DNA from 4 places in the Methylorubrum sp. SL192 genome. Region 2 is predicted to be linked to each of the others. Evidence: predicted binding sites of a transcription regulator. Region 2 holds the regulator's gene; each other region holds the start of a gene.

Region 1 (2,176 bases), 3.2 Mb from region 2:
CATCGCAGCCCAGCCTGGTACGAACCAGCCAGATACGAACATCGGGAAGCGGCGGACCTTCGGGGCCGCCGCTTCTTTTCGTTTGCCGGATCGCGAATCCATCCCTTCAATCGATCGCCCCGCGCATCCTCCGCGAGCGGTGGGCGAACCGCACCGCAAACGCCCGGATGACCCCGGCGCAGCGGCGCGTTGGGACGGCCATAGCCGGGCCGTCACGCTCGCTTCGTTCCCCCGAAAAGCCCGCGCCGTTGGGCCGGAGTCGCGTTTCAGAACAAAGCGAGCTGATCCCCCGCTCTCTCCGGCCGGCGGAACAGCTCCGTCGTCTGGCGCACGGGCTCGTCCGGATAGCCGAGGCGGCGCTTGGCCAGGGCGAAGCGGCGGCGGATCAGGTCGGCATAGGGGCCCTGGCCGATCATGCGGGTGCCGAAGGCGGCATCGTAGGTTTTGCCGCCGCGCGCCCCGCCCAGCAGGGAGAAGACGTGCGCCTTGCGCCCCGGATAATGCTCCGAGAACCAGTCGCCGACCAACTCGTCGAGTTCGTGCGGCAGGCGCAGCAGAACGTAGTTGGCCTCTCGCGCCCCCGCCGTCCGGGCCGCTTCGAGAATCGCTTCAATCTCGTGATCGTTGAGCGAGGGGATGATGGGCGCGGCGATCGCCATCACTGGTACGCCCGCCTCGCTCAAAGCGCGGATCGCCTCCAGGCGCTTGCGCGGATGCGGCGCGCGCGGCTCCATGCGGCGGGAGAGATCCGGGTCGAGGGTGGTCACGGAGATCGCCACCTTCACGAGGTTCTGCGCCGCCATCGCGGCGAGGAGATCGCGGTCGCGCAGGATCAGGTTCGACTTCGTGACGATGCCGACGGGATGGCGGAAGCGGGCCAGCACCTCCAGCACGGCGCGGGTGATGCCGTGCGTGCGCTCGATCGGCTGGTAGGGGTCGGTCGCGGTGCCGAGCGCGATGGTCCGCGGTTGGTAGCCCGGCGCCGACAGCTCGCGCTCCAGCAGGGCGGCCGCATCGGGTTTGGAAAACAGCCGCGTCTCGAAATCGAGCCCCGGCGAGAGCCCGACATAGCCGTGGTTCGGCCGGGCGAAGCAGTAGACGCAGCCGTGCTCACAGCCGCGATACGGATTGATCGACCGGTCGAACGAGATGTCCGGCGAGGCGTTGCGGGTGATGATGTGGCGGGCGCGTTCCGGCGTCACCTCCGTGCGCCGGACACGCTCCGCCTCTTCCGGCCAGCCATCGTCGAAGGTCTCGTGCCGGGTCGCCTCGAAGCGCCCCTCCGGGTTGGCGGTCGCCCCGCGACCGCGCCGCGCCTCCGGCGCGACCCGGGAGCCGTCATGTGAGAAGCCGCCCGGTTTACCCCGAAGCGGCGTCTGTCCGTTCCCCACCCCGAGCCCCACCGTCTGCCACGCTCGCGTTCGTCTTAAGAACATAGCGCGAACATGGAAAGCGGGGATGCACAAGTTTCGTGCAGGTGCGGGCTTTGTCCGTCCTCCGGGGCCGTCGCAGGCCGGAACAGCGCAAGGAGTGCTTTGCGAGGGCGGAAAATCGGGTATTCGCCCCCGCATGATCTCCGGCCTCATCCATGTGGCGCGATCCGCCGACCCCGCCGCGATCGAGTGCCTCGCCGACACGCTGAGCGCACTCGTCGCGGGCGTGGCGGCCGGGCTCGTGGGCGATGCGGTGATCGTGACGGCTCAGGCCTGTTCGGCGCTGGAGACGGTGGCCGAGGGGAGCGGCGCGACCCTGGTGGTGCGCCCGCCCGGCGCCAACCCCTGGGGCGCGGGCGCGCGGGTGGCGCGGCGCGAGTGGTTGCTGTGCCTGGAGCCCGGCGACATCCCGGCGGAGGGCTGGATCCGCAGCCTCGACCGCTTCGTCGGCACGGCGCGGCCGGACATGGCGCTCGGCCGGATGCGGCGGGCGCACAGTGCGCTACCGGCTCGGATCGCCGCGCGAGGGGAGGGCGTCGTCGGCGCGCGCGGATTGCGGGCGGGCGATGTGGTGCGCCGGGAGCGGGTGCTTGCGGGCCTGCCGTTCTCGCCCCGCCTCAAGGTGCGGATGCTGACGGCCCGGCTCGACCGCGCCTGAGTCCCACGACTGGCAGCGTCCCGGCGAAAACGTCCTGGCGAAAGCGTACTGGCGAAAACGTCAGCTCACCCGGAACCACGTCGGG
Region 2 (2,176 bases):
GGCGCCCTGATGCTGCTCGCCGCCGCCCTGCTGCTGGCGACACTTCCTGTGTCGCGGCTGCGTCTCCTCGCCCTCGTGCCGGCGGGGCTCGGTGTTGCCCTCGCCGCGAGCCCAATCCGCTACGACATCTACATCGATCGGGACGGGGCCGGCGCCGCGGTTCGCGGCAAGGACGGGCGCCTCGTGGTGCTCGGGCGCCCGCCCGGCTTCGTGCTCGAACAATGGTTGAAGGCCGATGGCGACGGCCGCCGTCCGGAAGCCGCGACCGGTGCCGCCGGGCCGCGCTGCGACCGGATCGGCTGCACCCTCACGGCCGTGGACGGGCGCGCCGTCGCTCTCGTCATGGACAAACGCGCTTTCGCGGAGGATTGCGCGCGGGCCGACATTCTCATCACCCGACTGCGTGCTCCGCCGGGCTGCGCCGCGCCGCTGATCGCCGACCGGACGTTCCTAGCGGTGCGGGGCGCCACGGCGATCCGCCTCGGAACGGCAGGACCTGAAATCACCACTGCCCGCGGGGCCGGTCAGCCGAAGCCCTGGCAGCCCCGGCCTGCCAGCGCGGCGACACCGGCAACCGAGGCGGGCCCCCAATCTCCCAACGATCCAAGTGCGGCGGATCCATCAGACCCGCCGCTCCCCGAAAATCCTCAGTAACGGCGCACGAGGCTGACGAGCTTGCCCTGGATGCGCACCCGATCGGGCCCGAGCACGCGGGTCTCGTAGGCCGGGTTGGCGGCTTCCAGCGCGATCGACGAGCCGCGGCGGCGCAGGCGCTTGAGGGTCGCCTCCTCGTCGTCGATCAGCGCGACGATGATGTCGCCATTGTTGGCGGTCTCCTGTTTGTGGATCACCACGAGGTCGCCATCGAGAATGCCGGCCTCGATCATCGAATCGCCGCGCACTTCCAGCGCGTAATGCTCTCCGCCCGACAGGAAGTCGGGGGACATCGAAATCGAGTGGCTCTGGCTCTCGATCGCCGAGATCGGCACACCGGCAGCGATCCGGCCCATCACCGGCACCATCACCGATTGGCCCTTGCCGTCATGGGCCTGAAGCATGGGAGGCTTCGGCGCGGCGGGCTTGGCCGAAAGACCGCCCTCGACCACGCTCGGCGTGAAGCGCCGCGGCTCGGACGATGCGGGCTTGGCCGCCGGCATGTCGGGCATGCGCAGGATCTCGATCGCCCGCGCCCGGTTCGGCAGACGGCGGAGAAACCCGCGCTCTTCCAGCGCCATGATCAGGCGGTGGATGCCGGATTTGGATTTCAGGTCGAGCGCGTCCTTCATTTCGTCGAAGGACGGCGGCACACCGCTCTCCTGCATCCTCTGCTGGATGAACTGGAGCAGTTCGAGTTGCTTGCGGGTCAGCATGCGGCACCTGCTGTCGACCGCGGGCCGGGGGCGCCGCAGAATCGTTGAAAACAAAGCACGAACAGCCTAGACGTTCCTCTCCTGTTCCGCAAGCATCCCTCCGGAAGCGACAGTGGTGGGCGCGTTTTCGAAAATCGGCGGCGGCCCATAATCGATAATCAGCGGGTAGTTTTGGAGAAACGCATTACTAACAACGACTTAAATGCCTTTTGAGGGGTGTCCAATCGCAACGACTGTTCGCGCCTGCCGCTCGCCGCCGATTATCGATAACGCATTGCCGCTGATGCGTTTTTTGCGGACCCACTTTCCAGCCTGCGTGTGATTGCGGACCCTATTGCGGACCCCGCGGGGTAAGAGTGCGCGAGATTTCCGAAGGCCCAATCGTCGACGAGGACGCAAGTGGAGCAATCAGTAGGCGCGCAGCGTCTCAATCCAGACCGGAATGTCGGCATCGGCAATTTCTGTCCGTACCTCATTATAGATGGCGAAAAGTTTATCGGGATCACTTTCCAGGCCAAAGCGTCGCTTCAAATATGCATGTAAACCTCCGAGCCTAAATCCGAAATATATTGCTTCGTAATTCGGCGCGCCGTAACCGGCGTCGGGGTATTCAAGAACTACGAGCCTTATGAGCGCGAATATATAAGCCTCACGCAGGCCTATTAATCCGGATGTCGGCAAATCGCGTCCTGCGCTTCGGGCAGCCTTGCTGAACACTCGCAGTTTGTATCGTTCGGGCACGGCGCCGCGACGTCGCCAGCCAGCGATGGTTGATGGATCTATCCCAAGCTGATCCGCCAACTCCC
Region 3 (2,176 bases), 2.4 Mb from region 2:
TCGTGGCCGGCATCGTCCACCTGCTCCTTAACCCGCCTGCCGGGGCACCGGCCGCCGAGCCCGCGCCACCCACCTACCCGGTCGGCACGCTCTGGACGGACTGGCTCAACGGCCTCACCGCCGCGGCGGGACAGATGGCCTCCCCTCCTCCGCCTGCGGCGCGCAAGCCCGAGCCGCGCCCGGCCATGCGGAAAGCAGAGGCGGCGCCGGCACCGGATGCGACCAAGGCCTCGATGGAAGTGATCCAGCAGATGCTCCAGACGGGAGCCGAGGTTCAGGAGCAGAACGTCAAGGCGATGAAAGACGCGTTCGACGCGTTCTGGAGCCAGCCCAAGCCGGAGGATCCGAAGCCCAGAGCCGGAGCCGCTCCCACCGCCGGACGGGACGCAGCTTCCGCAAGGCGCAAGCCGGTCGGGCCGAAATAGGGATTCGTAGGAAGGCTGGTTTTACTAGACCGGCAACGCTCGGCTTCGTCCGGTCGCGGCGCCGGACGACAGGTCATTTCGCTGTCTCGATGGAGAGATCATCTGGCCGGCGCCGCATGAGCAAGCCGGCGTGATTCCGCCCGCATCGGGCTACTCGAACACAAACAGTTCGAAGATCTTGGGAAAGAAACTTCCCAGGGCGGTTCCGTACGCGCGGAAGGCACCGATGACTGCGATCCCGACGAAGGTGCTGACCAATCCATACTCGATGGCAGTCGCCCCCGATTCATGACGCGCGAAGCGGACGAGAGACCGGTACAAAGGCCGGGCGGATTTCGGGACGGGCGCGGATGGAGGAAGCAGAGACACGGCGCATCGTCCCGGACGTGTGGCAATGACCAGATTCTGCCAGCCTGAACTTGCAGCGAGCTTAAGGGAATTGAAGAAAACGGCGGCATTACCCGCCGACACGTCTCATTCGACGGCCACTGTGTTCGCGAACGGGGCAGCGGGCGATGGATCGCCGAACCTGTGTCCCGCTCCCATCGCCCGCTCGCCTCGGGGCCGCTTCACCCCGCGAAACGGTCGAGCATCATCCCGAAAAGCGGCCAACGCCTTCCGGAATGATGCCCTTGGCCGATTCAGGCCTTGCCGGTGTCCTTGCGCAGGGCGTCGATGCGCTTGGAGGCCTCTGCCTTGTCGAGATCGGCTTCGAACGCTTCCGGTGCCTTGGCCTGCTCGGACAGGGTCTTGAGGTAGGAGGCCTGCGCGCCCGTCATCGGCTCGGCGCCGGTCGTCCACTCGTCGGGATCCTTGATCCGGTTCGACTCGTCGGTCGGATCGACTTTCGGATTCTCGGCCGCAGCCTGGTCCTTGGTGGTCTTGCTGGTCGTCTTGCCGGTCATCGGGGCACCCCTTCGTTCATGGATTGTTCCAAAAAACGCGGGGCTCTCCGCTAAGTTCCGGGCACGGTGAGTCGCGCCCGGAACCGTCGATCCAGATAATCCTCAGGCGGCGGCCGCCCGCGGCTGCACCTCGGCGAGGTAGTCGTCCATCAGCGTCTTGGTCAGCGCCGCCGGGGTGAAGCGGTAGGGGCCGATCTCGGAGACCGGGGTCACCTCGGCAGCCGAGCCGGTGATGAAGCACTCCGAGAAGCCCGTCATTTCCTCGGGGCGGATGCGCCGCTCGATCACCTCGATCCCGCGGCGCTTGGCCAGCTCGATCACGGTCTGGCGGGTGATGCCGTTGAGGAAGCGGTCGGCCTGGGGCGTGTGGATCACGCCGTCGGCGATGAAGAACACGTTGGCGCCGGTGCATTCGGCGACGTTGTCCTCCCAGTCGAGCATCAGCGCGTCGGCATAGCCCTTGTTCTCGGCCCGATGCTTGGAGATCGTGCAGATCATGTAGAGACCCGCCGCCTTCGAGGTGGAAGGCGCGGTGCGCGGATCGGGGCGGCGGTAATCGGCGATGTCGAGCCGGATGCCCTTCATCTTGGTCTCCGGATCGAAGTAGCTCGGCCATTCCCAGGCGGCGATGGCGAGATGAATGGTGTTCTTCTGCGCCGCGACGCCCATCATCTCCGAGCCACGCCACGCCACGGGGCGCAGATAGGCGTCCTGCAGGCCGCTGGTCGCGAGCACCTGGGCTTTAGCCGCCTCGATCTGATCGACCGAGTACGGGATCTCGAAATCGAGGAGCTGGGCCGACTGGCGCAGGCGCTCGGAATGCTGGCGGCTCTTGAAAATCCGGCC
Region 4 (2,176 bases), 2.4 Mb from region 2:
ACGGACCGGCCGGGCGCCCGTTTCGCGGCCGAGTTCGACGCGAGGCACGCGGCGGCCTGACCGCTCGCCTTCGGCGCAGAAGAAAGCCCGCCGCGATCGCTCGCGGCGGGCTTTGTCGTTCTACCCGTGACGCGAGGCGCTTTAGGCCTCACCCTCATCGAGATCGTCGGCGGTCGGCTTGGCCGTCTCGAGAATCCGGTCGGCGACGAGGCCCGAGTTCTGGCGGATCGAGGCTTCGATCTTGTTGGCGATGTCGGGGTTGTCGCGAAGGAAGCCCTTCGAGTTCTCGCGACCCTGGCCGAGGCGCTGGCTGTCGTAGGAGAACCACGCGCCCGACTTCTCGACGATGCCGGCCTTCACGCCGAGATCGATCAGCTCGCCGACCTTCGACACGCCCTCGCCGAACATGATGTCGAACTCGACCTGCTTGAACGGTGGCGCGACCTTGTTCTTGACGACCTTGACGCGCACCGAATTGCCGATGGCCTCGTCGCGATCCTTCAGGGTCGAGACGCGACGGATATCGAGGCGCACCGAGGCGTAGAACTTCAGCGCGTTGCCGCCGGTGGTCGTCTCGGGGCTGCCGTACATCACGCCGATCTTCATGCGGATCTGGTTGATGAAGATCACCATGCAGTTCGAGCGCGAGATCGAACCGGTCAGCTTGCGCAGGGCCTGGCTCATCAGGCGGGCCTGGAGGCCCGGCTGGCTCTCGCCCATCTCACCCTCAATCTCGGCACGCGGCGTCAGCGCGGCGACCGAATCGACCACTAGCACGTCGATGGCACCGGAGCGCACCAGCGTGTCGGTGATTTCGAGCGCCTGTTCGCCGGTATCGGGCTGCGAGATCAGCAGGTCGTCGAGGTTGACCCCGAGCTTGCGCGCATAGACCGGGTCGAGGGCGTGCTCCGCATCCACGAAGGCGCAGACGCCGCCCTTCTTCTGGGCCTCGGCGATTGTGTGGAGCGCGAGCGTCGTCTTGCCCGACGATTCGGGCCCGTAGATCTCGACCACCCGGCCGCGCGGCAGGCCGCCGACGCCGAGCGCGATGTCGAGGCCGAGCGAGCCCGTGGAGATGGTCTCGACCTCCTGCACCTTGTCGGACTTGCCGAGGCGCATGATCGAGCCTTTGCCGAAGGCCCGCTCGATCTGCGTCAGCGCAGCCTCGATCGCCTTGGACTTGTCCTTGTCGGCTGCTGCCATTGTCGAGGAATCCACCATCTTCAGCGCAGGCTGGGCCATCGCAAGGCTTCCTTATGCATGGGAGGGGCACGGCGCTCAATCCGCCGGAGCTGATGGATTTCGTACTTGTTTTGTTCTCAATGCGCAAGCCCGTCGTTGCGGCTTACGCACCGATGAAGAGAACGTGGAAGCGAGCCCGTCGGTCGCAATGGACCGCGACGACGCCGACCGTTGAACGCCCCGCCCGGATGTCGCCTTGAGCGAATTCGGGGGCCGATCGCCTGTCGCGAAAAGTGGAACTTCCCCCGCCGCGATCAGCTCGCCATCGTTTGCTTCACCGTCTCGACGAGCTGCTTGAGGCTGAACGGCTTGGGAAGGAAGTTGAAGGTCTCGCCCTCGGGCAGGTTCTTGCGGAAGGCGTCCTCCGCGTAGCCGGAGACGAAGATCACCTTGAGGTCGGGCATGTGCTTGCGCAGCTCGCGCAGCAGGGTGGGCCCGTCCATCTCCGGCATCACGACATCGGAGACCACCACGTCGATGCCGTCGGCATGCTCCTCGATCAGGCGCAGCGCCTCGATGCCGGAGGCCGCCTCCAGCACCGTGTAGCCGCGGGCCGACAACGCCCGGGAATTGACCGCACGGACCGGGTCCTCGTCCTCGACGAGCAGGACGGTGCCTTGGCCGGTATGGTCCGCCGCAGGCTTCGGCGGCGGCTCCGGGGGACGAGTGGCGGGAGAGCCGGACTCCGTCGCCGATTTCGGTTCGGTCTCGTCGCCGGCAGCGGGCTTCGGCTCGGAACGCTCGGAAGCGCCGATCGTCGTCGATCCGGAGGCGGTTCGCGGTGGCGGCAGCGGCTCGGGCAGGGCCTCGATGCCGGGCTCGTGGCGCGGCAGGTAGATGCGGAAGGTGGTGCCTTCGCCCACCGTCGACTGCACGTCGATCGCCCCGCCGGACTGGTTGACGATGCCGAACACCGTCGAGAGCCCGAGCCCGG

Evidence for each region. Region 2 encodes LexA, which represses DNA repair genes until DNA is damaged. Its sites were predicted from a motif close to TGTTCNNNNTGTGTTCNG; they were not measured.
Region 1: the regulator LexA is predicted to act here: its motif matches at 1,429-1,446, upstream of OVA30_RS05340 (PA0069 family radical SAM protein).
Region 3: the regulator LexA is predicted to act here: its motif matches at 1,344-1,361, upstream of OVA30_RS09095 (DUF3072 domain-containing protein).
Region 4: the regulator LexA is predicted to act here: its motif matches at 1,304-1,321, upstream of recA (recombinase RecA).

What each region holds. Positions count from the first base shown of each region.
Region 1 covers NZ_JAPPQV010000003.1:985,374-987,549, forward strand. The annotation lists gene OVA30_RS05340 (PA0069 family radical SAM protein) at 267-1,403, opposite strand; gene OVA30_RS05345 (hypothetical protein) at 1,570-2,091, shown strand; gene OVA30_RS05350 (hypothetical protein) at 2,152-2,176, opposite strand, start outside.
Region 2 covers NZ_JAPPQV010000003.1:4,145,801-4,147,976, forward strand. The annotation lists gene OVA30_RS19975 (ComEC/Rec2 family competence protein) at 1-654, shown strand, start outside; gene lexA (transcriptional repressor LexA) at 648-1,370, opposite strand; gene OVA30_RS19985 (helix-turn-helix domain-containing protein) at 1,779-2,176, opposite strand, start outside.
Region 3 covers NZ_JAPPQV010000003.1:1,779,235-1,781,410, reverse strand. The annotation lists gene OVA30_RS09105 (DUF937 domain-containing protein) at 1-425, shown strand, start outside; gene OVA30_RS09100 (Flp family type IVb pilin) at 576-794, opposite strand; gene OVA30_RS09095 (DUF3072 domain-containing protein) at 1,067-1,330, opposite strand; gene OVA30_RS09090 (branched-chain amino acid aminotransferase) at 1,433-2,176, opposite strand, start outside.
Region 4 covers NZ_JAPPQV010000003.1:1,794,446-1,796,621, forward strand. The annotation lists gene OVA30_RS09155 (glutathione S-transferase family protein) at 1-60, shown strand, start outside; gene recA (recombinase RecA) at 142-1,221, opposite strand; gene cckA (cell cycle histidine kinase CckA) at 1,497-2,176, opposite strand, start outside.